One region of the Paenibacillus sp. CMM36 genome, then DNA from elsewhere that is predicted to be linked to it. Evidence: predicted binding sites of a transcription regulator. Region 1 holds the regulator's gene; the other holds the start of a gene.

Region 1 (15,742 bases):
GTGTGATTAAAATAGTTACCGTTTAGATTCAATTTTCTACTAAAACGGTGACTATTACCTGAAGAGGTGTCCCTAAGCCATAGTCATGGCCGCGGGACACCTCTTTTACTCATAAACAGAATATAGGGAATCTATTCGTTTTCTTCCTTATTCCTTTGCTTTGACTCACTTCCCCGGTATAATAGAGTTCATATGCATTGATAGTTACATGAGGACTTTGCAAAATCCTGACATAGAAAAGCATGTCCCAAAACACTGAAAAGATGGTAGACATTCGTTGGAATATGATCGTTCTATGGAAAAAAAGTTTGTAAGAAAACAAAGAAGTGGAGGTTGTAAAATGTTTTTTATTCACATTATTGGATCACTGGCGATGGGTTTTTATTTATTGCTCCCCTTCGTGGTGGGCAAAATCGACAAATTGGCTCCTAGCGTGCAGGAAGGAACGATATCGGCTGTTCAGCTATTGAACCGTTTGGCTCAATTTGCGCTGATCTTAGTGCTTGTTAGCGGTATCTATATGATTTTTCCCTGGGGTTCTTATTCGGTAGCATGGATTGTTGTCGTTTTGCTGTTGTTTCTCGCCATTTCTGGTATTGCGGGAGCCATGGGTAAGCCGTTACGGCTGTCGCTGGAAGCGATTCGTAGCCAACAGCCTATTACGCAATATGCTGGCAAAATGCGAATGTTCAGTACGCTGCTTGCTGTCTTCCTGATTTTAATTACGTTTTTAATGGTATACAGCCATATTATTTAATTATGCATTTAGTGAGAGTCTATAATCGAATGATGACAAATGCTAAATTGAAAAACGGTCTGTGCTGAATAAGCATAGGCCGTTTTTTTTGCGCTCAAATCACTACATTGTTCTTTTTTCGTTTAACGAATAACTTTGTGTGGTAATTCAGGAGTAGAGTGGATGCAAATGTTGCATCCTAAAAAATATCTGATTTTGAAGGGAGAATGTACAATGTCTAAAAGTAATCAACCTCAGCAAACTTTGCCCCCACAGCATCAGGACCAGCAACCGGGGATTGAGTCCAAAATGTCGCCTGCACCCCAATTTGAAAAACCAACTTACAAAGCCGCTGGCAAGCTAACAGGTAAAGTTGCACTTATTACTGGTGGGGACAGTGGAATTGGTCGGGCTGTAGCTGTCACGTATGCCAAAGAAGGTGCGGACGTAGCCATCATCTACTTGAATGAGCATAAGGATGCGGAAGAAACAAAACGTCAGGTGGAACAGGAGGGACGCAAATGCGTGTTGATTCCTGGCGATATCGGAGATGATCAATTTGCCAAAAAAGCGGTTCAACAGACAGTTAACGAACTGGGCAAGCTCGACATCGTTGTGAACAATGCAGCGGAGCAGCATCCACAGCAAAAGCTGGAGGATATCACCAAAGAACAGTTAGAGCGCACGTTCCGAACGAATATTTTCGGTATGTTCTTCTTGACGCAAGCAGCATTGCCGCATTTGAAGAAAGGGAGCACGATCGTCAACACCACATCGATTACCGCGTATGCTGGGAACAAGACACTCATTGATTATTCATCGACCAAAGGGGCAATCACATCCTTTACACGTTCCCTTTCACTCAATTTGGCGGATCAAGGCATTCGGGTGAACGCTGTAGCACCAGGGCCGATCTGGACACCGTTAATCCCGTCTACATTTGATGCTAAGACGGTCAGCGAGTTTGGAGGAGCGCAGCCAATGAAGCGTCCGGGTCAGCCGGAAGAATTGGCGCCAGCCTATGTGTACCTTGCTTCAGATGATTCTTCTTATGTAAGCGGACAGGTTATTCATATCAATGGCGGTGAAGTTATAAACGGATAAAAGGACAAGGAAAAGGTTAGGGCTGTGTTATGCCCTAGCCTTTTTTCTTTTCACAGTGGAACATAATGAAGGTAGCCTGTAGAATGAGACTTAACTTACATAAAGGATGGGCATATTTTATGAAATCGTTTCGTTTCAGGCTTACCCTGATCATGCTGATTTTGATTGGCGTATCTGTCCTTGCTGCTGGAATCACGATGGGACAAATTTTTAAAAATTCGAATATGAAGGTGCTAGAGGAGAACATGGGACGGGAGATCGACCTGCTTCGAGCTACATTCCCTTTTGTTAATGCAGATGCCCTGTCCAGCACGGATTATGTCTCTTATTATTCTCAAAAGGCGAAGGAAATTGCTCGTCTTACGGAATCGCGGGTGACCTTCATTCGCAAGGACGGGACGGTGGTTGGAGATTCGTTAAGCGATCCGCGAAAGATGGAAAACCACGCATCTCGTGAAGAAATTCAGCAAGCTTCAACAGAGAAGATTGGACGCACGATTCGTTACAGCGAAACCTTGCAGCGGAACATGCTATACGTTGCAGAGCCTGTTGTATCGGATAAGGGTTTTGACGGATATATCCGTTTGTCCATGAGTCTGAAAGCGGTGGAGGAGGGAGTGCAGCGCGGCTGGACGGCCATCGGGATTGGTCTAGTGTTGCTGTTTATTGCTGCTGGACTGGTGAGCTATCGTATTGCTCGCAGTCTCACCTCGCCCATTGAACATATTACTGGGGTAGCCAACCGTATATCAGGACTGGATTATGACGCAAGGGTTGGTGTGCAGCGCCGGGACGAGGTAGGGCAACTGGGTGAAGCCATTAATCGTATGGCTGATAGTCTCCAAAACCAAATGAAAACGATACGTGACAATGAGGATCTGCTCCAGAGTGTCATGAGTAATATGACAGGCGGAATTCTAATGATTGATGCAAATGAGTGTATTGCGCTTGTAAACCGTGAGTCTGAGCGAATGCTCGGTGTCGTGGGTAAACGGGTGACAGACAAGCCGTATCATGAGCTGAAGAAGCATTATGAGCTCACAAAGCTAATTGAGGGCAGTATACAAAGCCGAGAAAGGCTGCATGGTGAAGTTCATTTGTACAATCCCGAGGAGAGACTCGTGTTGCTGGACGGTGTTCCGATGTATGAGGATGAGGGCGGATACCGGGGGATGCTGTTCCTTTTACAGGATATTACGGCTATTCGACGGTTGGAAAATATGCGGAGCGAATTTGTGGCTAACGTTTCTCATGAGCTAAAAACGCCGATTGCCGCAGTCAAGGGTTTTGCCGAGACGTTGCTCGGTGGCGGGGTTAAAGATGAGGAGACGGCCCGTTCATTTTTGCAAATTATATATGATGAAAGCGAACGATTGAATCGGTTGATCGGTGACATTCTGGAGCTATCCAAAATCGAGTCCAAGCGTTCCCCTCTGGAATGCTCGCCGGTGCACGTTTCGTCGTTCATAGAATCATTGCTGGAAAAACTGAACAATGTAGCTGCCAAAAAAAGAATTTCATTACACATGGATATCCCGGATGAGCTGTTTATGGAGGCAGATGAAGATAAGCTTCAGCAGATTTTTCTGAACCTTTTGTCTAATGGCATCAACTATACACTTGATGGTGGCAAGGTAAAGATTAAGGTTCTAACGATACAGCGGGATAATGACACCGAAAAGGTCGTATTTACAGTCAGTGATACAGGTATTGGAATTCCGAAGAAGGACCTGCCACGTATCTTTGAGCGCTTTTACAGGGTGGACAAAGGTCGCTCGCGCAACTCTGGCGGAACGGGGCTGGGATTGTCGATCGTCAAGCACTTGGTCGATTTGCATCATGGCACCCTTTCGGTGGAAAGTGAGCTTGGATTGGGTACCACATTTACAGTTGAATTACCGCTATTGCAACAGGAAGAATGAACTAGAACATTTTTTACATTCTGTTAACAATGCCGTGATAAAATAAACGGGTGTCGCATGAGTATGGAAAAAGTTTCAGGATTTTGACCAATGCGCCTTTAACAGGTAAACAGGAGATGAAGTTATTTATGGGACAACGCTTGCTGGTTATTGAGGATGAACCAACGCTTGCCAGATTGCTATCCTACAATTTGATACAAGAAGGCTTCGAAGTGGATACGGAGGATCATGGCAGTGCCGGGTTTGAGAAAGCCTCCAGAGAGTCCTACGATTTGATCCTGCTGGATTTGATGCTGCCGGGAATGAACGGGCTGGACATTCTGAGCAGACTTCGCCATCAGGGGCTGACGACGCCTATTATTATCTTAACGGCCAAAAACGGTGAAGCCGAGGTTGTCCAAGGGCTGAAGTCGGGTGCGGATGATTACATCACGAAGCCTTTTGGCGTTTCTGAGCTGTTGGCCCGCGTGACGGCTGTGCTGCGAAGAACTTCCGGTGGGGATGAAGGAGTGTTGTCTGATCAGAAAGATAGCTCCAAAATTCAATTGGGCGAGCTGGAGATTTACCCTGAAAAATATGAAGTCATTCTTGGAGGTCAGTCCATCAGCTTAAGACCAAAGGAATTTGAGGTGCTTCTTTATTTGTCCCGCAAGCCGGGTGTGGTATTAACCCGAGATGATCTGATGAATGCTGTTTGGGGTTTTGACTACATTGGCGGGCAACGGACCGTAGATGTACACGTCAGTTCCTTACGTAAAAAGCTGGAGCTAGATCCCGACTCGGTTCATATTGATTCAATCCGTGGAGTGGGGTACAAGCTGGTTGTAAATAAAAAAAGAAGCGCTTCTCATTTATTATAAATGAGGAGCGTTTTTCTTTATTCAGGGCAGTGTCCGGGGACCTTTGTGTCCATTTTGTGATTTTACATTTCATTAACAAAACTAGTCGCTAGAATCAACAAATGACCGATATGATGTTTCCGTCACTCCAAGTAGTTAAAAAAAGGGGACTTCAGAACGATGATAACGGAACCAAAGACCCAGCCGAATTCCACTGCCGTGATTGAACGTGAAGCATACAAGTCGATTACTACCTATGTGCCATGCCGGGAGGTTCCGATCATTGGTACGGATATGTCTTGTAAAGAACTGTTAGCCCTTATGAAAACACAGGAAGATATTCCTTGTGTCATTGTTGTGGATAAAAATGATCTTCCATTGGGCATTATTATGAGAGATGCGTACAATCGCCATTTTACGGGCAGATTTGCTGCGGCGTTGTTCTATGACAAGCCTGCGGCCCTATTTGCCGACCCCGATACATTAATTGTGGATCTGAAAAGCCAGGCATCGGACATTGTGGAACTGGCGATGCTGCGCGAAGATCAGCGTTTTTACGATTGTGTGTTGATTAAGGAAGGAACACGGTTACTCGGTGTACTCACGATTCGTGATATCCTGTCCGTCGTGCAGCGAATGCAAAGAGAAGCGGACGAAGAGCGGGGAGATGTGATTCGGCATAGCTATGACGGAGTCCAGCGTATTCAGCTGACTGTGCTGGATGCAGCTAAAGAGGCCGATGACAGTGTGCGGCTAACCCGCTCAATGAGTGAATTATCCCGTCGTGGCAAAGTAGAACTGGAGGATGTTTTGCTCTCTATCGTGCGGTTACGGAGCAAATGAAACGCCAGCATGAGCAAATGACGGCGTTGACGCAATCGCTGAATGACATTGCGGGCATGGCCTCATCCATTCGTGCATTGGCAGATCACAGCGGACTGCTGGCGATCAACGCGTCCATTGAAGCGGCGCATGCTGGCGAACACGGGCGAGGCTTCCAGATTGTGTCTCAGGAGGTGCGGAATATGTCACTCCAGACGAAAGCTTTTTCCACGCAGATTACAGGCTTACTCACCCATATCGAGCAAATGCTGCGTGACACCGCTGAACTGACGGATACGAGTATGCAGCAGATTCATACAGGTTCTCAATATATTTCTGCCGGAACACAAACTTTTGCCAAACTACTGCAGGCCGTCGATGAAATTGAAGCCAAAAACAGCGAAATGTCCCGTTCCGCAGAGGAAGCAGCTTTAAATGCAGCCGAAATTGCGCAGGAGCTTGAGCTCATGCTAAGTTCTTGATCATTTTACATACCGTTAACAAATCCACCACACTAAATTTACACACAGCTTATATAATCTTCATATTGTGCAAATCAGGTGCAATGCTTGAGGATCATAACTGCAACACGAAGGAGATCATAAATCCATGAATGATTCCGTAATCCGGATTGATAAGCTGAATTTATATTATGAGAAATTTCACGCGCTGAAACATATAAACCTCGATATTCCTGAAAAAACGGTAACTGCCTTTATCGGCCCGTCCGGCTGCGGCAAATCGACCCTGCTGCGTACGCTAAACCGGATGAATGACATGATACCGGGAACACGTATTGAAGGCACCGTGAGTATCGCAGGTCAGGATATATACGGCGATACTATGGAAGTAGAAACTCTGCGGAAGCAGGTGGGAATGGTTTTTCAACAGCCTAACCCGTTTCCCAAATCGATTTATGATAACGTGGCTTACGGCCCGCGTCTGCATGGAGTTCGGCAAAAGGACAAGTTGGACGAATTGGTCGAGCAAAGCCTGCGGCAGGCGGCACTCTGGGAAGAGGTCAAGGACTTTTTGAAGCGTTCAGCTCTGAGCTTGTCCGGTGGACAACAGCAGCGGTTGTGCATTGCCCGGGCGCTTGCTGTACAACCAGATATTTTGCTTATGGACGAGGCGACATCTGCGCTGGATCCGATCTCCACGATGAAAATTGAAGAACTGGTTCAGGAATTGCGAGACACGTATACCATTGTCATGGTGACGCATAACATGCATCAGGCAGCGCGTGTGTCTGGTAGAACTGCGTTCTTTTTGAATGGTGTTGTGGTGGAAGCGGCGGACACACAGACGATGTTTTCCACGCCGCAAGATTCACGTACGGAAGATTATATTTCAGGGCGATTTGGCTAAAGCCTACCAGATGAATATGCCAGAAGGGGTGACTTCGAAATGATACGTAGAAAAGGTTTTGATGAAGGGTTAGACGAACTGAGAGCCGTACTGCGCGAAATGGGTGCACACGTTTCGAAGGCGCTCGATCAGGCCATTGAATGTTTGCAGACCAAAAATACAGAATTGGCTCAGCAGGTGGTCAAAAATGATGCATCCCTCAATACGCTGGAAGAGAATATTCTCGATATGGGTTCCAAGCTCATTATTACCCAGCAGCCGGTAGCGAAGGATTTGCGCCGAATCATTGTTGCATTTAAAATTTCCAGTGATCTGGAACGAATGGGCGATTTGGCACTTGATATTGCCAAGGTGACCCTTCGTCTGGAAGGGCAGCAGATCATTAAGCCGCTGGTGGATATTCCGCACATGGCTTCCATTGTTAAAGAAATGATAGATGATGCGATCAAATCCTATTTGGATGAAAACACAGATCTGGCCTACAAAATGGCCAAAGAGGATGATCGTGTGGATTCCATGTATAGCCACATGATCAGCGATCTGTACGCCTTTATGGTAGAAAAGCCGGCAGAGGCTTCACAAGCTATGCTGCAGTTGCTTGTAGGACGATACATTGAACGAATTGGTGACCATGCTACGAATATCGGTGAAAGCACTGTATATCTCGTGACAGGGGAGAGACCAGATTTGAACCAGTAGAGCTTTCAGGTATATAGCGGTTGTTTCTGACCCAGACTTGTCTTTGAGCAAAAGGCAAATTTGGTTAGGAAGCAGCCGTTTTTTTCTGAAAAAGGAGTCTTGTATGTTAAGATAGGAAGAGGAATGCGTAAAACGTAAGAACGTTACGAATGCATTGATGAACTTGCGAGGTGCTAAATGGATAAACTCATGCTTATAGATGGTAACAGTATCATTTACCGGGCGTTTTTTGCTATGCCACCGTTAACGAATTCGAGCGGGCAACAGACGAACGCGGTATACGGATTTACGACGATGTTATTGCGGCTCTTAGAGGAGCACAAACCAACACATATGCTGGTTGCCTTCGATGCCGGTAAAATAACGTTTCGCCATAAGGGATACGAGGATTACAAAGGTGGACGGGAGAAAACCCCGCCAGAGCTGTCCCAGCAATTTCCGTTGCTGAAAGAGCTATTGACCGCTTTCGGCATTGCCCAGTTTGAATTGGATGGCTATGAGGCGGACGATATTATAGGGACCCTGTCCAAGACAGCGGACGAAGCCGGCTTCAATGTGCTGGTCGTGACCGGGGACAAGGATATGCTTCAATTGGCTTCAGACCATGTCACAGTCGGCTTGACTCGCAAAGGGGTTACTGAGGTGGAGACGTATGGACCTGAGCAAATTCAGGAACGATATGGGCTGAAGCCGCTGCAAATTATTGATCTTAAGGGCCTGATGGGCGATACGTCGGACAATATTCCTGGTATTCCCGGCGTGGGTGAAAAAACAGCGCTCAAGCTGCTGCATCAATACGGTTCAGTCGAAGAAGTGCTGGCGCACACGAATGAGCTGAAGGGTAAAATGAAAGAACGCGTTGAGACACATGCTGACGATGCGCGAATGAGCAAAGATTTGGCGACCATTTATCGGGACGTAACGTTGGACAAGCAGCTGGAAGATGTGGCCTTCGGCGGGCTGCAAGCAGAAACAGCCGGGCCAGCTCTGGCGAAGCTGGAGTTCAAGTCCTTGCTGGAACGTTTATCTTTTTCAGGTGAGGTTGGCAGTACTGGGGTAGACGTAGAGGAAGCCGCGGCTGACGTAACAGTGCTGGATGAGCAGCGGATTAGCGAATTGGTAGAAGTGTTGGATCATGTGGATGTGCTGCATGTTGAGACGCATGGCGATAATCCGCATCATGCTGACATCGTAGGTCTGATATTTGCCGCAACGGGACAGCAGTTTTTTATGACACTGGATGTACTGCAAAGCGATACAGCTACACCTATTCGCGAATGGCTTGCTGACCCTGAACGCAAAAAACGCGGTCATGATCTGCATCGTACGGATTTGGCTTTACACTGGCATGGAATTGAGTTTGCAGGTGCCGAGTTTGATGTGCAATTGGCAGGATACTTGCTGGACCCAACTGATGCAAACCAGACATTGAGCGGATTGGCAGCCAAATATGGCTTGTCTTCGATCCGTCCTGACGAAGAAGTGTTCGGCAAAGGAGCTAAATATAAAGTTCCTGACGTGGATGTACTGTCTGATCATGTGGCGCGTAAGGCAGCGGTGATTGAAGCTTTGGTGCCTGTGCAGCAGGCTGAGTTGGAGAAAACGGAAATGCACAAGCTGTTTCATGAGCTGGAGATGCCGTTGTCCCGCATTTTGGCGGATATGGAGAAGCAGGGCATTTTGGTGAACGTAGAAGAACTGCGTGCTTTGGGTAAAGAATTTGAAGCCCAGATCGCAACGTTGGTGAACGAGATCTACAGCATTGCCGGAGTAGAGTTCAATCTGAATTCGCCTAAGCAGTTGGGTGAGATTTTGTTTGATAAACTGGGTTTACCTGTCATTAAAAAGACGAAAACGGGGTACTCGACCGATGCGGAGGTACTGGAAAAGCTGGCCCCCTATCATGATATTGTACAAAACATTTTGCAGTACCGTACCATTGCCAAACTCCAATCGACGTATGTTGAAGGATTGCTTAAAGAAATTTCGGAGAAAACGGGTAAGGTGCATACGTATTTCCGGCAGACGGTTGCAGCAACTGGACGCTTGAGTAGTCAATTTCCGAATTTGCAAAACATTCCGATTCGTCTTGAAGAAGGTCGCAAAATCCGCAAAGTATTTGTTCCGTCCGAACCGGGCTGGTCTATTTTGGCGGCAGACTACTCACAGATTGAGCTGCGGGTGCTGGCTGATATTTCGGATGATGAACGTTTGAAGGAAGCCTTTGTCCACGATATGGACATTCACACCAAGACCGCATCCGATGTGTTCGGTGTAGCAGCGGAAGATGTGGACTCCAATATGCGGCGTTCTGCGAAGGCAGTCAACTTTGGGATTGTCTACGGGATCAGTGATTATGGTCTGTCACAAAATTTGAATATTACGCGGAAGGAAGCGGCTCGCTTTATCGACCAGTATTTTGATGTGTTCCAAGGCGTTCGCCGTTACATGGATGATATTGTGAAGGATGCGAAGCGGGACGGCTACGTAAAAACGCTGTTGGAACGCAGACGCTATTTGCCGGAGATTAACGCCAGCAATTTCAACCTGCGTTCATTCGCCGAGCGTACAGCGATGAATACGCCGATTCAAGGCACCGCAGCCGATATTATCAAGTTGGCGATGGTACAGATGGATAAAGCGCTACGTGAACGTAATCTTCGTAGCAGAATGCTGCTCCAAGTACATGATGAGCTTGTATTCGAGGTTCCGCCTGAGGAAATGGAAACGATGAAAGAGCTTGTCCCGGCTACCATGGAAGCTGCATTAAAGCTGGCTGTGCCGCTCAAAGCCGAAGTAAGCTATGGCAGCAATTGGTATGAGGCCAAATAAGATATTTCAATGAGTAGATAGTCCCAATTTGACGCTGCTTCCGTTATAATATAGGGTGAGGTGAAGACATCATGCCGGAATTACCGGAAGTAGAAACCATTAAACGAACGCTAAACGAGCTTATCGTTGATAAACATATAGATCATGTCACTGTGAATCTGCCGCGGATCATTCAACGGCCCGATGATATCCACGCTTTTGCCATGGAATTGGCTGATCACCGGATTACAGGGGTGGAGAGACGCGGAAAGTTTCTGCGGATTTTGCTGGACGGGCTGGTGCTGGTCTCCCATCTTCGAATGGAAGGGCGATATGGATTATATTCACAACATGATCCTGTGGAAAAGCATACCCATGTCATCTTTCATTTTAAAGATGGTACGGAGCTGCGTTATCAGGATGTGCGCCAGTTTGGCACGATGCACTTATTTCCAGCAGGACAGGATTTGCTGGAAAAGCCGCTGAACAAACTTGGCCTGGAACCGATGGACGAGGCCTTTACACCAGAAATGCTGCGTGCCGCTGTTGGAACTCGTTCGACTTCGATCAAGGCAGCGCTGTTAAACCAGTCATATGTGGTGGGCATCGGGAATATCTATGTAGATGAATCGTTGTTTAAGGCGGGGATTCATCCAGCACAGCCAGCCAAAAGCCTAACGGATAGCCAATTTCATGTCTTGCATGAGGCGATTGTCTCCACGCTAGGTGCGTCCATTCAGGTTGGAGGCTCGTCCATTAAATCGTTCGTGAATGGACAGGGCAAAGCGGGCGACTTCCAGCATCAATTGCAAATCTATGGACGTAACGCGAAGCCTTGCATCAACTGTGGTACATTGATCGAAAAATCTGTTGTAGCCGGACGGGGCACACATCATTGTCCGGTCTGCCAGCCTCTGCGCTAAACAGGCGCAGTCACCCCAAGCCCATCCCTCTCATATATTGTTCCAAGTACCAATACTGCGGAGGATTTCGGTTGTTATAAGACCCTGCCTTCGCAATGGGAGGGAATTGGAGTGGCTAATCATTGGGGAGCCCTGCTGTTACTGGCATTTGCGCTAAGTTTGGACAGTTTCGGAGTCGGTGTTACATATGGTCTGCGCAAAATGAAAATTCCACTGTTGTCGATTGCTATCATCTCCGTATGTTCAGGTTTGGTGATCGGCATATCCATGCAATTGGGCGCATTACTATCTCGTGTCCTGTCTCCTGTATATACGACCGTTTTCGGTGCTGTCATCCTGATCTGTATTGGCTGTTACTCTTTGATTCAAGCTCTGCACCGCAAAGAGGATTTGCCAGAGGATTCAGTGGAGCCCTCTCGGGGTCTGCTTCTTACAAAACAGACTGATCCAGCGAGCAGATCTGTTCTTGGGGAGAAGGAGGGTATGGAGAATGCTGATACCGAGTCTTTCCCCAGCTCAAGAAAAGATCTGTCGGCAGAAGCTTCTGTGGAGCAGCAGGAACGAACAGTATTTTCTCTGGAGTTTCGCAAATGGGGGCTTGTTATTCGGATTCTTCGAAGCCCGTCTGCTGCGGATATGGACCGTTCCGGCAGTATATCTGCTACCGAAGCGGTTTGGCTGGGTATTGCATTATCGGTCGATGCGTTCGGAGCGGGACTCGGGGCAGCTATGCTTGGTTTTCAGCCACTGTCTACTGCGCTGGCTATTACGTTATTCAGTGGAACATTTTTGATTGCAGGGATGAAGGCAGGCTTTTTTCTATCAGCATTTCGATTTATGAAGGCGCTGGGTGTATTGCCGGCATTATTACTGATTATGATGGGCATATTGAAGCTGTTATGAGGTGAAAGAGCATGAATATCGGATTAACCGGAGGTATTGCTACCGGAAAAAGCACCGTGTCGGCTCTTTTGGTCGCCAAAGGTGCGCTGCTGATCGACGCAGATGCCATTGCCCGGGAAGTGATGCTTCCGGGGCATCCGGTGTTGGCGGCGGTCATACAGCATTTTGGACAAGCTATAGTGAACAGTGACGGAACTCTGCATCGCAAAAAGCTGGGAGAGATTGTATTCGGAGACCCTGCCCAGCGGCAGGCACTTAACGATATTACACATCCTGCTATTCGTGAGGAAATGCGTATGCGCATGGAAGCATTCGAACGGGAACAGCCGAACAAGCTTGTTTTGGCAGATATTCCGTTACTGTACGAGTCGGGGCTTGAGAGCTTGTACGAGGAAATTATGGTTGTGTACGTACCACGTGATATTCAGCTCCAGCGTCTGGTGCTCAGAGACGGTCTGACGGAGGAGCAAGCTGGACTTCGGCTGTCCGCACAAATGGATATTGAGCAAAAGAAAAGCTTAGCCGATATCGTTATTGATAATAGCGGAACACAGACTGAGACGAAGCGACAAATTGATCAATTTTGGCAGCGGAAGGGACTTGCATGAATATTTTGCGAAAGAAAAGAGTCCTGCTCATTTTGTTTGTCGGGTTTGTCCTGATTCTATTCCTTAATTCAAATTGGATGTCTTGGTTCTATCCAATTCAATATAAGGATGAGATTCGGCAGTATTCACAGACGTATGAAGTAGACCCATTTTTGGTGGCGTCTATTATCCGTGTAGAAACCAATTTTAAAACCAGTAAGCAGTCACATAAGGGGGCGCTAGGGCTGATGCAGATTATGCCGAATACGGCAAATTGGATTATGGACAGCGCCCAGATTCAAAAGGTTCCGCTGGACAGTGTCAAGCACGAGCCTGGCACCAATATTGAGCTGGGAACCTGGTATTTGCATAACCTATCCATAAAGTTTCAGGATAATCCTGTAGCAATCGTAGCTGCTTACAATGCAGGGCCGGGTAAAGTTCAAGAGTGGCTGGATAAGGGAGTGTGGGATGGAAAAGAAGAGTCCATCAAGCAAATCCCTTTTGGTGAAACACGACATTATGTACAGCGGGTCATTTATTACTACAGGCAATACACGAAAATTTATAATGATTTTTAAATCCAAGTTAATGACATGATGAGCTTTTCGCTTTAAAATGAAAAAAGCGTTGGACAGGCTGTTTTTACCAGCCCATCCAGACACTTTTTCTTGTTATTTTTGCATTATTACCGCGATTATTGGTATTGACCTGCCAATTGTTGTTCGGCGATCGTTACGAGGCGTTTTGTGATGTAGCCCCCGATCGAACCGTTCTCATAGGAAGTCATATTACCTTGGTATCCATCTTGAGGAATGCTGATACCCAACTCTTGAGCGATTTCAAATTTCATTTGCTCCAGAGCGCCGGAGGATCTGCTGACTACCAGATTGTTGGAGTTGCCATTGTTTCCTTGTGCCATTGTTGTTCACCTCCTCGCGATATGGTAAACATATTATGATCTGTTTTGACAAAATTATTACTAAAAGTCTTCGGGAATTTATTGGAAAAAGAAAGTGGTGAGATTATGAAATGTCCGTATTGTGCCTACAATGGCACGAAAGTGCTGGATTCGCGACCTGCGAATGATAACAAGTCCATCCGTCGCCGCCGTGAATGTGAGCAGTGTGCCAGGCGTTTTACCACCTTTGAAATGGTGGAGGAAACCCCTCTCATGGTCATCAAAAAAGACGGCAGCCGTGAAGAGTTTAGTCGTGATAAAATGCTGCGCGGTCTCATTCGAGCCTGCGAGAAGCGTCCAGTATCCGTCGAGCAACTGGATATGATCGTATCCCAGGTGGAGAATGCTATCCGCAACACAGCAGCCACAGAAGTGGATAGCCAGCAGATTGGTGAGCTGGTCATGGAACAGCTCTACCCAGTGGATGAAGTCGCCTACGTACGTTTTGCGTCCGTCTATCGTCAGTTTAAAGACATCAATATGTTTATGAAGGAACTGAAAACACTGTTATCTAAAGATACAGCCAGCGACTGATCGCTGACTGTATCTTTTCTGGGCCATGAAGGGAGAAAATTATATTTTTTTATAAAAGTATTGACACAGGGTTAAATATTTTATATGATATAGAAGTCGCTTGAAACGTTGATAAAACTTGCTTATGATGGGGCCTTAGCTCAGCTGGGAGAGCGCATCGCTGGCAGCGATGAGGTCAGGGGTTCGATCCCCCTAGGCTCCACCAAACTTTTATTATGGACTCTTAGCTCAGTTGGTAGAGCAGTTGACTCTTAATCAATTGGTCCAGGGTTCGAGTCCCTGAGAGTCCATCCTTTTAGAAAAACGGCAGAGATGCCGTTTTTTTGTTGTTTATAGATCTATTCCCAGTCTAACCGAGAACAGTTATGAGTTGAATGAGCGCGTAACTGAATGCACAGAAAACAGATCCTAGCATATTCAAAAGAAGTTTGGAAAAAACATCATTGTTTAACGCTCACTTACATAATTGGCAAGGATTTCGAGATACTCGTCATTCACCAATTTTCTTGGGGCGAATACGGCTGTTAAAAAAGTTAGAGATTTTGAACGCGCGATTTTTTCATCCATCATGGAGTGGTCGGCTTCAGGTAAATGAATCACGGACAGTAGCTCTGCGGGGATTTTCTGGTGATAGACTCGCTCGGTATCCTTTACATCAACATTAATATCTTTTCCAGCCAGAACCAAGAGTACAGGAGAATGGAAGTGACTTAATTCTTCGGTGGAATCAGACAGAAAATTTTTGCGTATAAAGCTCCATCTTTCTTTGGAAATCATATCGTCAGGATCGGCTATGCTTAGATATTCTTCATAAGAAGCCTGTCTTTTCAGTAACTGTAGAATCTCTTGATCGTAGTTCAATGTCTTTTGAATTTCTTGCGGAGTAACTCCTTCTCGCTCCAGTTCTTTTCTGGTATTAAATTGTCCTTGGGAAATCCAGTTCACGGCAGGCGATACAAGGATGCTGAATGCAATATCATGCTCCTCTTTAACGATCTTCGGAATGACCCATCCTGCTTGACTGGCTCCCCATAGGCCGATTTTTTGCTTATCAATCATAGGTAAGCTTCTTGCCCAGTCTATTGCATATCGGATCTCCTGTGCGCGGTCCTCCATGCTTTGGGCGAGCCAATTGCCAGGAGCGCTGTTAATACCGGGCTTATTCAGTGACAAGGAGGCATAACCCTTGGAAGCGAACTTTTCCCACAGTGGTTTGTATCCATCATCATAGGTGTCATTAATAGGACCATCCCCATGGACAAAAATAACCAATCCAATTTTTCCCGAGTAGTTTTTAGGCAAAGTTAATGTACCTGTTAACAGCCCTTTAGGTGTCGTGATTTGTATTTTTTCTTCTGTCATCTTGTAGGAATTTTGATATAGAACAATGAGTACCAAGGCAACAGCCAGAGCTGCCGCAATACCAAAAGTAAGCTTGAGTGTTTTTTTCAATGATGCTCTCTCCTCGAATGCAGGTTCTCTTGCCAACTCATCAGATGCCATACAGGCTCCTTGAACCAAAAATGCCGTAAC
Region 2 (15,742 bases), 160 kb from region 1:
CGGCAAACGAGTCATTCCAGCGGATGTGCAACAACGTAAGAACACCGATAACGCTTCTTTTAGCAGAGAGTCAGGTATCGGTTTGTACTGGATATGGGGGCCACATTATGGCGATAGCGTGAAAGACCCCTCTGGCAACTATTACACAACCAATTATCCGGAGATGATTACCGAAAATTATAGTCAAGCCGAAAAAGAGTCCCTTCAGGCATACAAAGCCCATACGTGGAAAGACCTGTTCCCGAACGAAAAAGATTTTCCGGTAAAAGAGTGGGGGGCTGCCTACAACATGCCTGTTCCGACCAATACGAATTACAATGTTATTTATCAAAAGTCGCAGGACATTGTACGCAAACGCATTCCTGAGGCCGTACTCGCCAAGCCAGATCAGTTCGACGCTGTGTATGACCGCATGCTCCAAGAGCTGGATCAGGCGGGTGTGCCAAAGGCTGAAGAAATCTACACTGGCCTAATTCAAAATCGGCTGAAACTGTGGTACGGCGAAAAATAGGGTTTGCCTTTTTAATGAAATATTACAGGGCTGACAGACCATGCTGTTCAGCCCTTCTACATTAACTATTATTACATATTCTGTTTGGTTTCTTTTTCTTTTCAAGAATTACTTTTCCCTGATACACGATTGACGTAAAACAATAAAATGATAGGAATCAACGCAATCCCGCCACACATCACCCAAGATATTTGAATAGGTGTTTGATCGGAAGACAAATCCGTAAAATTACGACTGATGGTCCCTGTCACGATTAAACCTATGCACATGCCTAATTGTGAAATCGCAGAATCCAGAGATAGTAGTGTAGAACGATACTCATTAGAGATTCTTTTGTTCAGAAAAATTTGTTTCGCAACCGGGTACATGCCGCGCCCAATTTCATAGATCAAAAAGGTAAGCAGTACAGGATAAAATGTGTTGAATGCACCGGCTAAAATGAGCCATATCCCAATCATGCCGCAGGCATACATGAGTATATGTACATCACTGAATCGTGCGCCTAGCTTTCGAACCAGGTAACTTCCCAAAGTCATACATAGTGAATACCCTGCCTTGATAAACCCCATAATCCAAATCCCTTGTTCAGAAAGGCCAACCAGACGTGGCTGTTGGAATGTATTCCCCGCCGAGTTCGAAAAGCTGATAAATAAGCCAATCATAAACACAATCCAGATAAACTTATTTTCAAAACCGATACGGACACTTTCTCTGATAATCGTTTTAATACGAGTAGTAGACGTCTTTCGATGTGCAACATTCTCCTCATCCATATAAAAGAAACATAGAAAAATGCATACAATAATAGATAAAATACTAGCCGCCCATGGAAGTGAATAGTTAAAAGTTGCGAGGAAGGCCCCCAACAGACCACAAATAAATCCCGAAATGTACTGTATACTGTTAGAGGTTGTAAAAAGAACTTCCATGGGCTTATCACTATTTTCCACAACCCATGATTCCAACGAACCTGATTGTAAACATATAGCCAGACCTCCAAAGACTTGTGCAAACACAAGCACCCCGATATGATCTGTCGAAACGAACAATACACTATAGGCTAGAAAACAACAAAGTCCCAAAATAACAGAGATTTTTCTTCCATACTTGTCTGCAATAGCCCCAGTAGGTATCTCAAACAGAAAAATACTTATAAAGAATACAACCAGTAAGAAGTTCGCACTCTGCAAAGAAAGTCCTTTAGCTAATAAAAAAAGGATGAGCGTAGTCCCCGTGATTTCACTCATAAAAAATTGAAGAAAGCTGACGGAGTAATATAGCTTATGAGGTTGCACTCTCAGGATTCCGTCGATTGCTGTGCAGCCTCATATTCACTTCGCAAAATCCCCATCTGAATAATGTCATAGTATCGCCCTTCCCTGAATAGCTTTTCCCGCAGCCGCCCTTCCTCCTTGAAGCCGCTGGCCAAATAGCAACGGTGTGCACGTTCATTGAACGCATAGACCTCCAGCTCCAGTCGATGTAGGTTCAGCGTATGAAATGCAAATTTTTGTAACAGCCGGATCGCTTCCCGTCCATAACCTTTGCCCAGATCACCGTCACGCCCGATCACAATTCCAAGGGTGGCATGCCGATTCACCCAGTTGATTTTAAATAAGTCCAATTGTCCGATATAATCCAGGGTGTCTTTATGCGCAATGACAAAACCTTTGATCTCGGGGTTGCCGTCAATCATCATCTGTACAAAAGATTCACTATTCACCTGTGAATGCGGATAGATAAACACGTCGCTTAAACCACGTGTGATTTCCGGGTCATTGACCCATTTTCGGATATCTGGTATATCCTCTTGACGGTATTCTCTCAATACAACTCGTTTTCCAATGATATGCGGCATCGTAATCTTCCCTCCGATTATGTATTTGTTTAAGCACCTTTATGCTTCCATTACTCTCACAAACTCCAGAAAACGTGTACCTTTATAATGAAGCTCCCCACGATCCCCGATCACAATCATACCAAAGTCCCTATCCTTCACCTCCAGCTCCTTACGCTCACCCCCGTCAAACTCAAAGGTGATATAATAATAGGTCGAAGCTGAAAAATCGCCTGATCCCCCACGCACTCTCGTCCGTTTATCCACAACCTTACATGAACGTTGTACCCGTTCGGCTGCTTGATTGGACAGGCCCGCTCCGATCGTTTTGACAATTCCCATAATCATTACAAAAGCAATGAGTCCAAATACGATAAAAAAGATCGTATTAAACGATTGAACTTCCATAGAATCACTTCCCATTCACTTCATCCTTTCTACAGTAAAATGTAAATTTTCCATTCAATTGCCCATTGACAAATCGTACATCTTCACCCTCAAAAACTCCAATACTTTTTTAACATACTTACGAAAAAAAAGTTCTTTCGCTCTTTTCCGCACCCCGCTTGGACTTCTACCCGATCTGGGTCCTCTGATCCCCTCTAGACCGATTGACAAAACTATATATAGATATAAAATAGAGAATGTACTCTAAATATAGTGTAAAAAACGTATTTATGCCCGATATCTTGAAGATACAGGTATGAAAATACATGTAAATATAGAGTCAAAAATCTTAAATGGCGCAGCCAGCAAGGGATTCCATCTATAATAGATCCCAGGCAATGCCGTTTTCTTTTTTCGTTAAATGTTTAAGGGGGTTGCATACCATGCTGATTGCATATGATTCCAAGACCGGCAATGTAAAAAGATTTATAAACAAGCTCAAGCTTCCAGCGGTTCAGATCGAGGAGCAAATGACTATAGAAGAACCTTACGTACTTATTACATATACAACTGGGTTTGGGCAGATACCTGAGAGGGTATCTTCCTTTTTGAAAAAGAATGCTCAAAACCTTGTTGGTGTAGCTGCAAGCGGCAACCGTAACTGGGGTGAGAAATTTGCCAAAAGTGCGGATTTGATTGCCGATCATTATAATGTCCCCGTGATTAGTAAATTTGAATTATCTGGAACGTTCGGAGATGTAGAGCGTTTTAAACAGGAGGTGAGCCGAGTTGCGGCATATTGAATTGAACAACATGTTGATGAAACGCGATACAGACGGCTTTTTCCAATTGGAAAAGGACCAAGAGGCTGTAGCAGAATTTATGAAGGAAGTTCAGGAACGGAGTTTGAAGTTTGCTGACACAGCCGCTCAAGTGCTGTATATGATTGAGAATGATTATTATGAGAATTTCTACAACAGCTATACGGCTGACGAAATTAATGATATTTTCCATATCACTCATAGCTATAATTTTAAATTCCCTTCCTATATGGCAGCATCCAAGTTTTATACCGATTATGCAATGAAGAGTAATGACCGTAAAGTCTATCTGGAACATTACCCTGATCGGGTTGCCGCGGTTGCCCTGCATTTGGGACGCGGTAACGCGGATACGGCACGCCTGTTGTCCCGCTCGATGATGGAGCAACGTCTCCAGCCAGCGACACCAACGTTCCTGAATGCAGGCAAAAGCCGCCGTGGGGAATTGGTATCCTGCTTCTTGCTCGAAATGGACGACTCCCTGAACTCGATCAACTATGTGCTAAACACTTGCATGCAGTTGTCCAAAATCGGCGGCGGTGTTGCCGTTAACCTGTCGAAGCTGCGGGCACGCGGCGAAGCGATTAAAGGCGTAGAAGGCGCAGCAAAAGGCATTATGCCTGTGCTGAAGCTGATGGAAGACGGCTTCTCTTATGCGGATCAAATGGGGCAACGTAAAGGCTCTGGGGCAGCCTATTACAACATTTTCGGATGGGATGTGCTGGAGTTTCTGGATAGCAAAAAAATCAATGCTGACGAAAGAGTACGTCTTAAGACACTTTCGATTGGATTGCTGGTGCCAAACCGTTTTTACAAGCTGGCTCAAGATAATGAACCGCTGCATGTATTTGCTCCTTACAGTGTGTTCAAAGCCTATGGAACACATCTGGACGACATGGATTTGGATGAAATGTACGACACGCTGCTCGCCGACGATCGGGTGAAGAAAAAAATAGCGATGAGCGCACGTGACATGCTGACGAAAATTGCCATGATTCAGTTGGAGTCTGGTTATCCATATATCATGAACAAAAGTAACGCGAACCAGGCACATGCTCTTAAAAACGTGGGTCAAGTCAAGATGTCGAACCTATGCACGGAAATCTTCCAGTTGCAGGAAACTTCCGAAATTACAGATTACGGCCAACAGGATACCATCCGCCGGGACGTGAGCTGTAATCTGGCTTCTCTGAACATTGTAAATGTGATGGAGCATGGCAAAATCCGCGAATCCGTTCACGAGGGTATGATTGCGCTCACCTCGGTCAGCGATATGACCCAAGTAGCTAATGCGCCAGGTGTTGCGAAAGCGAACCGTGAAATGCATTCCGTCGGTTTGGGTGTCATGAATCTGCACGGCTACCTTGCCAAGAACAAAATTGCGTATGAAAGCAATGAAGCAAAAGATTTTGTCCGTACCTTCTTCATGACGATGAACTATCATTCCATCGAAAAGAGTATGGAAATCGCGAAAGCGGCTGGACAAAGCTTTTATGGATTTGAGGAATCGGATTATGCGACAGGCGTATATTTTGACCGATACCTGAACACAGATTATCGTCCAACAACTGCACGTGTGCAAGAGTTATTCAAGGGCATCTATGTTCCGACTACAGCGGACTGGGACAAATTAAAAGCAGATGTGATGAAAAATGGCCTGTACCACGCCTATCGTATGGCAATTGCGCCGACTGCCAGCATTTCGTACATTCAAAATGCAACATCCAGTGTTATGCCGATTGTTGAGCAGATTGAAACCCGTACCTATGCCAATTCGACGACCTACTATCCAATGCCTTATTTGCAAAAGGATAACGTGTTCTTCTATAAATCCGCTTATCAAATGGACCAATTCAAAGTGCTGGATCTGATTGCAGAAATCCAGCCGCATGTGGACCAAGGAATTTCGACCGTTCTTCATGTGAACAGTGACGTGACTACGCGTCAGTTAGCACGTTGCTATCTGTACGCCGCACACAAAGGACTTAAATCGTTATACTACACACGCACCAAAAAGCTGTCTGTGGAAGAGTGCCTCACCTGCTCCATCTAAGCATAAATGGTAACAAGCTGTAGTATAAAAATTAGATTTTAAATAGATATGGATGCTTTGCATTAGAAGCTGTATCCAGCGTGTGGTTCAGACCTTTACGGGGCTGGACAAGACCCTCGCGGATACAGCTTCCGTATGTCAAGCATACGATGATTCGCCTGCACTATTTCAATGTGTGTTTCTAGGGAATCTCGCAAGCTGAAGGGAGAATGCTAACAATGACAGGTATACAAGCCGTAAACTGGAATCGCTCGGACGATGATTTTACACTGATGTTCTGGAACCAGAACATCATGCAATTTTGGACGGATGATGAAATCCCGTTGTCTGACGATAAAATGTCCTGGGTAACCCTCAGTGATATCGAAAAAGAAGCCTACATGAAGGTGCTGGGCGGATTAACACTGCTGGATACCATTCAAGGCGGTGTAGGTATGCCGCAAATTATGGAGCATGTGGACGGACTGCAACGCAAAGCCGTACTAAGCTTTATGGCGATGATGGAACAAATCCATGCCAAGTCGTACAGTAGCATCTTTACAACGCTAGCTTCCACGGAAGAAATTGACGGTGTATTCCGCTGGGTGGAAGAAAATCCACATCTCCAAACCAAAGCAGAAACCATTCGTCAATATTATATGAATATCCACACACCGAAAGACCTCTATCTCGCGATGGCTGCGTCGGTGCTGTTAGAAAGCTATTTGTTTTATAGCGGCTTCTTCTATCCTCTTTATCTGGCGGGCCAGGGCAAGCTGACATGTAGTGGAGAAATTATCGATTTGATCTTACGGGACGAAAGTATTCACGGTGTGTACGTAGGTGTACTGGCACAGGAGATTTATGCAGAATTGGACGAGGAAGAACAACGTGATCTTTACCAGACGCTGGTAGGCTTGCTGCGCTACTTGCATAATAACGAGGAACAATACACCGAGCAAATTTACACCCCTATTGGACTCGTAGACGATGTGAAAGTCTTTTTGCGCTATAATGCCAACAAGGCCATGATGAACTTGGGCTTTGATCCACTGTTTGAAGAAGAAGAAGTTAATCCCATTGTATTCAACGGCATCAGCACCCATACTAAGCAGCATGATTTCTTTTCTAAAAAAGGAAACGGCTATGTGCGGGCGATGAATGTAGAGCCGCTGACAGATGATGATTTTAATTTTGGCGTATAAGTACAATTACGTAAAACTGTAAACAAATAGGGTTTCAGAACTTGTCCCTGAGTTCTGAAACCCTATTGCCTAAAGAAAGTAGATAGTTTACATATTTCAGGATTTTGCAAAATCCTCATTTACATGCGTTCGCTTATATAAAACTGGTATTGCCGCTGTTATAAGGATTATACCCATAAAAGCGGGTGCGGCATGACCAAGTGATACATAGATTTGACCCCCAATAATAGGCCCAATCATTCTTGCTAAAGCCTGAATAGATTGACTACCTCCTTGAATCCTTCCTTGTTCACTAGAATCGACAGACTTGGAGAGCATCCCGTTGAATGAAGGTCCAAAGATCGAATCACCGAAACCAAATATAAACATTCCAGCGATAAAAAGAGGATAGAATGAGAACAAAGTAGATAGCGCAATAAGACTGTAACCTATAATCTCCGAAACCATTCCAAGAATGGCTATCTGTTTATCATTAAGTTTTATCAAAAGCTTGGGCATGATGAAACCTTGTGAAATGATGTCTTGGAAACCCATAATTGAAAACATAAGTCCGATTAGTGCAGGCCTCCAACTGAAAGTATCCATTGTAAATTGTGAAAAAACGGCCTGTAAAGATCCGTTGGGTATCCAAAGTAAGAACGCAGAGACAAGTAACCTATTTAAGTTTTTCATGGAAAGCAGATTTGCAAGCTGTGTAAATGGATTCAGTCTTACAAAGGTAATCTCTTTCAGTCTATGTTTCTTGTCAAGGCTCTCAGGCATAAAAAAGAATCCATAAACAACGTTCAATAAAGTTATGATTGCTCCAAAATACATGGGTACAGAATAACCAAACTTGGCAAGTAATCCGCCTAGAGTTGGCCCAATGACAGTGCCTACACCTACAACCGCACTCACCCATCCAAAGTATTTGGTTCTCTCTTCTGGAGGAATGATGTCTGCAAAATAGGCGAAGATCGTGCTTATGCTCCCGCCTGTTAACCCTTCTATGATGCGCCCAGCAAATAGTACCCATAGAGCTCCTCCTATGCCAAAAACCAAGTACCCAATTGCGGAACCCAAAAGGCATACTAAGAGCAATGGACGACGGCCATATTTGTCGCTCAAAGCTCCAAGTACGGGAGCCGCAAAAAACACGCAGAATGCATAAACAGAGGTCAGCAGCGTAACAACTATAGCTTGTTCTCCCGGACTGCTTGTATAAGGCTGCACTAAGAATGGGACGACAGGTATTATGATACTGAAGCCTATTCCGCAAAGAAATACAGAGATAAGGCCGAATATTAAAGCGTGTTTATCTACGGTTTGTTCTGTGTTCTGTTCATTGTGTGATCTACATTTGAACACTTCATTTCTCCCCTTAAAGGTTAATTTTCACTTCCTCGGAAGCAAAAATATCGTATCACAATTTTGCTTCCTCGGCAACAAAATAATAACAAAAAAATGCAGCCCGTTCTCAATAGAGCCCGGCTGCCTATGGTTTGATTTTCATTATTCAAATTTATTCCGTCTTAATATCTATACCCTGTTTTTTTATTTCTGCATCCAAATGCCTACTATACTTTTCCAAGAAGCTAATCATACTGTTAAATTGTTCTTCGGTTACCTGCTCAAATACGGCTTTATCCCGCTCTTGAAACTCTTTGTGCAGTTCCTCATGGATGTTATAGATTACTTTCCCTTCCTCAGTAAGCCTAAAATAGACTTCTTTCTTGTTATCCAGCTTCTGGTAGCTTTCGATAATGCCTTTTTTTATAAGCTTCTTAGTTATTTTACTTATGGCACCGGTAGTCATATAAAGGGACTCCGCAAGTTTTGTCACGTTGGAATCTGCATTTCTTTCAATGTATTCGATGCAATGTACTTCAGAAGGCTTATAACCCTTAAGGCTGTTTTCCATCTTATCTTTATTAAGCCAAACCATCTTGTTAAATAAGTCCCTGAAACCCACTATGACCTGTTCTTCTTTGTTCATGGCCTGTCCTCCCACCAGTTGGTGCATTAACAATACAATATAGTATATTTTTGTTTCTATTTCAACAATATTAAAATAATTATTGAATTGAGCACGAGGGCATACACGAAAAAAAAAACGGCCAGATCGCTAAAGTAGCGGAATCGAGCCGTTTTACATTTCTTAAGACCGAGCCTCAGTGAACATTTGAAAAGTGACACCAAACTTGTCTGTTACATTCCCATAAGCTGGACTAAAATGGGTTTCCTGCAAAGGCATTCCCACCTGTCCTCCCTGCTGTAGAGCATTAAACATTTTTTGAGCTTGCTCCACACTATCGGTTGTAATACAGATGCTCACCTGATTCCCGCGGCTAAACGGTGACCCGGGAAAGGTATCAGAAAACATGAGCTCTGTCTCACCCACTTTAAGGGTAGCATGTCCCACACGTTCCTTGACCTCTGCGGGAATGGGAAAATTGGGGTTTTCCGGCATTTCCCCAAAGGTTTGAATAAAAAGCAGTTGAGCATCCAATGCCTCTTTATAAAATTCGATTGCTTCTTTTGCATTTCCATCCATCGTGATGTAAGGAATCAAACGTTTGGACATCTTCAACACAGCTCCTTTAATTCGAGGTGGTTAACCCAGCATTTCTCCTGTATTATATACAAAACTTGTCAAGAAAAACAAATCTGTATTCTTAGCTTTCATGCACTTGAACGCCAAGCTGCTTTAGCTCCTTTATCGCTTCCGTAACGTTACGCTGTGGATGAAGCGCAGAGATCATCTGTGCAGTGATCGGAACGCCGTTGAAAATCTGGCTTACCACCCCTAGAGAAATCGGCAACTCATAGTAACTCTCAGCCCAATCCTGATATTCCTCCGGTGTAACTATAATTTTCCCCAACAAAAAGGATGAGCCATCGTCATATCCCTCAGGAAAGTTCGCGTTGCCCATACGCCACTCTTTATCTCCCGCTTCCCTCCACATACAAAAGGTAACGTCCTCTTTCTCCAGTGCTTCATCTTCCAAAAGCTCCATCATATCATCAGGCACACCGTCATATATGCCCGGCCAGACTTCATATTCGTCTCTCGCATGAGGACTTACAGGGGATTCATGGTCAAACCCCTTCAGCAGCACACCTTCACCCGTCCATAGCATATGAATCGTATCTCCAGCGCCATTGTTTACCTCACCCAGGCACACATCACCAGACCATTCAGACTGCATACGATACGTGCGTAACCAATCTTCTGGAGACAATATAATGTCCAGCGCTGACAGTAGTAGCATTCTGTCTTTTAAACCATTCGGCGTTAGCTGTGCATCAAGCATCATATTCTTCATCATTCCCCCACTTTGTTCATGCGACTAAGAATTCATCTGTCCCTACCTATATCTTTCAAGCTTCGCCCGCTCAACCACCTGCCGAATGAATGGTCCTTTGGCTTCTGTATACGCTGCACGGTCATATTTGAATGCATAGCTTTCTAAAAAATGCCTTCTAATCGTGCTTGGCACAAATCAGAAGGCATTCTCTTGTTCAATTTAAAAATCATTCAGCAACTCCAACCCTATTATTCGGCTTCTCAATCACGATCAGACAGGTGCTGTCTGGCAAAGAAACCTGCTGGCCCTGCTCATCCATGAACTCAACACGTCTGGACAGCGCCTCGGCATAGCCCTCCTGTAAATAATGACGGCTCACGCGGATAATCGCTTGTGATCCAAGTGTGCTACGAATACACTCTTCATACTGTGACGGGGTAAAATAACCAAACTGCTCCTGCACTTCATGCACATAGGCTTCCGCTCCCCATGTATAGGTATAGAGAAATTCCATCGCATCGTTCACTGGTAAAACAGCCTCATGCTCCCCCACACGCTCTATTTCAATGTGGCGACCTGCAAAATCTTGCGCATACCGTATCAGCCATTCCATTCCATCCGGCTCCAAGAATCGAATTCGTCTGCGCTGCTCTACTGGTTCGGTCATAATCCCGTCACGAATGATGATACGCCCGCCGGGTGCAAGCACACGATAGGCGCTCTGCAGAGCTGCCTCCACTGTTTGTGGATTGAACCGAATCCCATCTCGTTCAATGTAGGAATAGAGCTCGTGAAGAATCGAAGAGAAGATGACCGTGTCCATACTCCCCGTTTCCACATATTCCTCTAACTGAAGCGCATCCCCTTTGATGACATCCCAACGATGGCGCTCCAATTGCTTTTTACGTTTAAGTGCCTCAATGACATTTACAGAAATATCAAGACCTAATGGCTTCGCATCTGGTCTTTCCTGTTCGATCAGATCCAGCAGTACGCCCCCGCCGGGTCCAATATCCAGTATGCGGGTTCCAGTCACATAATCTAAAATGACCCTTTTGTAATCTACGGTCTGGTTCATATCTGTAAGGTACGTTTCCTCATTGTGAAAGCGATCATACGCATCGCGCCGTAATCCGAACAGATCGAACAGCAGCAGGACTGCTTTGTCATACAGAGGCGTTTTTTCTGCCTCAATACAAAAGTCAATCAGTTTCTCAGCCGCAGATGAAAATACAAAATTAAAAAATACAGTACTCGGCAGCTCCTCTTTATGCTCCACGATCACACTCAAATGAGGATTATGCTTCCGTTTTCCTTTTGAAATGTCCTGCCAAGACAGTGCACTTAAATATTTTTCTATCATTCGTTTTTTATATACGTTAATTTTCTTGACACCACGATAGTCATAATACATCGTATTCATGAGCGATTCGAAACTGATATGGCGAACGGTCGCAGGCTGTTCCTGCCCTGTGCCATCCCTTAATGTGAGTAAAAATACCTTTACCAGTTCTTGAAGTGAAAAATCCTGCAAAGCTGATTCTACATACCAAAGTGTCCGATTCTCCAACGGAGCCAGCGCCTTCTCTACATTCAACTCCCGCTCTAGTTCTGTGTAAGCCTGCTCGAACGGCTCCCCTTCATGAATGGAAACCGACCGTAATCTTTCCAGTCGCTCCTTTACACTCCAGACTACAGGTGCGTTATCCCATGCAATCCAGCCGATCAGCTGCTCCACTTCACTGCGTACTTGATCCCATAATGCAGGTTCCACCCCGGCGATAATACACTCGTTCAGGGCCCGTAAAACAAGCTCCAGTTCCTCAGGGCTTAGCCAGCCCTTACGAGTAATTTCAAGCAGCAGTCGATTTTCAGCAAAAGGAATTTCCCCCCGTATATATTGCCCGATCAATCCATGCGTCTCAATCAGAATTCGGGTCATGCTATTGCGCGGGTAAGCAGGGGACTCCGCTTGGGCCTGTCTGACATACAGTTGGGAGGATCCGATATTATGTACAAATAAATTAATACCCTCATGCTGCCAGCGTAGCCGTTCGCGGACTGTGCCTCCTTTGGCTGTCTCAGACCATACCAATACATCCTCCAGTAGCTCTTTAACCCAGAATGACAATGGAAGTCCGTCCAAAATAAGCAACGTACGCTCCACGTAATCCAGTACAGGATTGGCATCCTTTAACTCACCTATAGATCGAATGCGTTCCAAATTTACAATACGCTCCTCAGCCGAAACAAGCAGCTTTAACCAAGTCGGTGTATCCCAGGCCAGATCATTTTCTTTCCTGTAATTAGCAATGGCTTTTAACGATTGCAACATTTTTCTCACCTCGTGTGATTCGGATTCGGTATGCACAGGAGACTTTGAATAAGACATTTGGATTAAAACCTTGTATATACTACACTTTACCATACATTTGTAACTTCCACCTCGTGGAAAATATTAAACATTTGTATCAATCAACCGCTTGACATACTTTCCAAACGCACACATAACCCTCAAGTGCACTAGACAGTGCCACTTCAGACAAAACAAATGACCGTAACTTCCATATAAGGAATTACGGTCAGCCTGTTTATTTCCATATACAGTTTAACGACACGACTCCCACTACCTCCATCTTCCGAACTTATCATTCTGTACTTCGTTAACCTGTCCAAAAAATACCTGCATGATCTATTTCTACCTGTTCGAGCTGTTCTTCAAAGCACGGATTAGGTGCAATCTCTTTTACACGCTGCCAGCTTTCAGCCTCTTGCCGGGCATATACATGCCAATGATTTTCTTCCCAGCGAAATTGGACAATGTCCGTGCGATCCCACAACTCAGTTTCATTAGAAGGCCTTTCCTCCGTCAAGATCAAACAGTTATCCTCTATTTGATAAATGAGCCGCACGTCAGAACGCACGTAGCCTGGCACCTTTAGCGCAATATAGCCATTCAGCAGGTATTCAACCTTTTTAACGGTAAACGGATCAATCCGTTCGTTCACGAGATTTCCACTCCTTGATCAATTCGTAAATATTACGATTTAAATATAGCAGAAATCGAAGTTTTTGAAAAGAGTCCTTCATGCCGTCCCAAAATCAAAAAGATATCCTCCAGCCTGAAGGCTCAGAAGATATCTCATTACTCTTGTTATACGCAGCCGAATCATAATCCCCTATGATTTCTAGAAAGTTAAAGTGCCACTGTGCAACACGTCAACCATCTATAATAAATTTCGCTTATTTATCAACAGAAACGCCATCTGGTACTGGAATACCAAAATCAGGTGTTCCATCTTCTTTCCAGTAGAACGGCTGCACACGTGTATGACGATTCGGATCATACAGCGGGTCGCCTGTAATTTCCTTGTAATTCCGGGCGTGATATACGATTACATCGCTACCATCAGCAGCAACCGTAAAACTGTTATGACCTGGCCCGAATTGTCCTGTTTCCTCATGGGTGCAGAATACCGGCTGAGGTGATTTCGTCCATGATTTCGGATCAAGTAAATCCGCATTCTCATCTGCCGTCAACAGACCCATGCAATAATTGTGGTCTGTGGCGCTAGCTGAATAACTGATAAAGATCCGCCCGTTCCGTTTCAGAACCGCTGCTCCTTCATTCACCTTAAAACCGATGATTTCCCAATCATATTCAGGAGTGGAGATCATCACCTGCTCACCCCGCAACGTCCATGGATTGCTCATTTCGGAAATATACAGATTGGAATTACCGACGATGTCAGGGTCCTTCTGAGCCCACACATAATACAAAACTCCATTATGCTGGAAGGTTGTCGCATCGAGAGCGAACGTCTCCCAACGGGTTTTGATCTGTCCTTTTTCCACCCATTCCCCTTCCAGAGGATTAGCTGAATCATTTTCAAGCACGAACATCCGGTGGTCGAACAGGCCTTCCTTCGTTTCTGTTGTACGAGCTGCTGCAAAATAAATGTACCATTTGTCGTTTATATAGTGAATTTCCGGTGCCCAAATGTTCGCACTTAACGGGCCCGTTTCATATTTGTGCCACACTGCGACAGGCTCTGCTGTACTCAAGCCTTGAATAGTACTTGCTCGTCGAACCTCAATGCGGTCATACTCTGGTACAGATCCGGTGAAATAATAGTATCCGTCACTATGCTTGTAAATCCAAGGGTCTGCCCGTTGCTCAATGACCGGATTATTAAAGGGTACAGTTTGATTCATGGTTATTCTCTCCTCTATGTGTAGTATGTAGTTCATACAATTAATCGCTGATACGCTTTCCCCAAATGGAAATTCCCTTTTCATTCATACCCGTGAAAATTAAAGTATGGCGACCAAGCTCCCAGTCCCATGAAGGAAGCAATAACAATTCTTCCTTAGTTCCTTCGGATGTATTGCTCCAATCTATTGTTAGAGTACGCTTGCCATCAAAGCTCCAGTGACCTTCAAGAGAACCGCTGGTTGCCCGCCCTCCATCTTTCAGACGGAGCGGTTCAGCTTCCACTTGGCCGTCTACTTCCTGCTTTATCACGATGCGCTCCCAGTTGCCGGATAATAGCCTTTTGGGTATATCCTGCTCCTTTTCGCCGGCATAGCGCTCTGGAGAGACGACCGGCCAGCCCTCTGCCGTCCACAATATTCTGCGTACATGCAGGTACGGCCAGCTCTTGTCCGTTTCTCCTCGCGCATGATGTACAATATAATAATCCGCACCGTCCTTCAGGACAGAATTGTGACCTGGCGCAACCCAGCCTTCTCCTTCGCTGAACCGATAACCGCCCAATACCTTGTTTCCAATCTCGTATTGAGGCAAATAGCTGGTATCTGCCATATCATGTCCATTCATGTCCACATAAGGGCCTGTGATAGAATCTGAACGGGCAACGCGAACATTGTAGTCCTCAAACAAAGAATCATACGAGACGAACAAGTAGTATTTACGGAACATTGGATTGTACACAATGTATGGTCCTTCTACAGCACCGTCCTCAGTTGCCCGATCTCTGGCAGCGATATTTTTACCATAGCCAGATTCTTTGAGCTTTCCAGTCTGGGGATCAAGCGGTGTAATATAAATACCGCCGAAAAAAGAGCCGTATACCATCCATGGATTACCCTCTGCATCCAGCACCGGATTGGCATCAATCGCATTCAGCTTGTCATGCTCTTCCGTTTTAACGACCAGCCCCTCATCCTTCCAAGGGCCTTCCGGGGAGCTGGATGTCTGCAATCCGATCGCAGACCGTGTGCTGCCAAAGGTAGAAGCAGAGTAATACATCCGATAGGTATCACCCATCTTGATGATGTCCGGTGCCCACAGATTGGTTGCCGATGACCACGATTCTGCTTCCTTTGGAATGCCGGGGAGTGCATACTGCACCCAATTCCAATGAATCAGATCAGTCGATTTGCGTACCATAACACCAGGTCTCAATTCTCCACCTGTCTTTACATCCGTTGAGTAGACATAATAGCCTTGATCCGTTTTGATAATCGCCGGGTCATGTGCATTGTTAATGGTCCAGCGCTGTTCATCGTTAATCGTACTTTGATCATACAAGTGATCGGGAGGCGGAGCCTGCGGATACACAGGGTCCGGAGTGTTATCCCCACAGCCAGATAGACCCAGCATGAGCAGCATAACCATAACTGTTATTCTCCTCCTTCC

Evidence for each region. Region 1 encodes NrdR, which represses ribonucleotide reductase genes. Its sites were predicted from a motif close to AACACNATATATNGTGTT; they were not measured.
Region 2: a site for NrdR is predicted at 2,996-3,013, ahead of nrdI (class Ib ribonucleoside-diphosphate reductase assembly flavoprotein NrdI). Genes of this name have one in related genera too.

The regions. Positions count from the first base shown of each region.
Region 1 is NZ_JBSEDY010000001.1:622,072-637,813, forward strand. Features, by position in the region: gene mdh (malate dehydrogenase) at 1-26, shown strand, start outside; gene ACWA2B_RS03095 (hypothetical protein) at 341-757, shown strand; gene ACWA2B_RS03100 (SDR family oxidoreductase) at 971-1,840, shown strand; gene pnpS (two-component system histidine kinase PnpS) at 1,960-3,762, shown strand; gene ACWA2B_RS03110 (response regulator transcription factor) at 3,891-4,622, shown strand; gene ACWA2B_RS03115 (CBS domain-containing protein) at 4,782-5,444, shown strand; gene ACWA2B_RS03120 (methyl-accepting chemotaxis protein) at 5,441-5,905, shown strand; gene pstB (phosphate ABC transporter ATP-binding protein PstB) at 6,033-6,791, shown strand; gene phoU (phosphate signaling complex protein PhoU) at 6,831-7,490, shown strand; gene polA (DNA polymerase I) at 7,668-10,322, shown strand; gene mutM (DNA-formamidopyrimidine glycosylase) at 10,394-11,224, shown strand; gene ACWA2B_RS03145 (MntP/YtaF family protein) at 11,336-12,127, shown strand; gene coaE (dephospho-CoA kinase) at 12,139-12,735, shown strand; gene ACWA2B_RS03155 (lytic transglycosylase domain-containing protein) at 12,732-13,295, shown strand; gene ACWA2B_RS03160 (alpha/beta-type small acid-soluble spore protein) at 13,412-13,636, opposite strand; gene nrdR (transcriptional regulator NrdR) at 13,742-14,209, shown strand; tRNA gene ACWA2B_RS03170 (tRNA-Ala) at 14,339-14,414, shown strand; tRNA gene ACWA2B_RS03175 (tRNA-Lys) at 14,427-14,499, shown strand; gene ACWA2B_RS03180 (alpha/beta hydrolase family protein) at 14,657-15,661, opposite strand; gene ACWA2B_RS03185 (GNAT family N-acetyltransferase) at 15,658-15,742, opposite strand, start outside.
Region 2 is NZ_JBSEDY010000001.1:784,200-799,941, reverse strand. Features, by position in the region: gene ACWA2B_RS03995 (ABC transporter substrate-binding protein) at 1-511, shown strand, start outside; gene ACWA2B_RS03990 (MFS transporter) at 613-1,806, opposite strand; gene ACWA2B_RS03985 (GNAT family N-acetyltransferase) at 1,809-2,369, opposite strand; gene ACWA2B_RS03980 (DUF2500 domain-containing protein) at 2,409-2,771, opposite strand; gene nrdI (class Ib ribonucleoside-diphosphate reductase assembly flavoprotein NrdI) at 3,179-3,538, shown strand; gene nrdE (class 1b ribonucleoside-diphosphate reductase subunit alpha) at 3,525-5,609, shown strand; gene nrdF (class 1b ribonucleoside-diphosphate reductase subunit beta) at 5,828-6,793, shown strand; gene ACWA2B_RS03960 (MFS transporter) at 6,890-8,140, opposite strand; gene ACWA2B_RS03955 (MarR family transcriptional regulator) at 8,295-8,768, opposite strand; gene ACWA2B_RS03950 (VOC family protein) at 8,931-9,356, opposite strand; gene ACWA2B_RS03945 (hypothetical protein) at 9,448-10,098, opposite strand; gene ACWA2B_RS03940 (class I SAM-dependent methyltransferase) at 10,307-12,415, opposite strand; gene ACWA2B_RS03935 (DUF3024 domain-containing protein) at 12,744-13,088, opposite strand; gene ACWA2B_RS03930 (glycoside hydrolase family 43 protein) at 13,324-14,295, opposite strand; gene ACWA2B_RS03925 (arabinan endo-1,5-alpha-L-arabinosidase) at 14,336-15,721, opposite strand.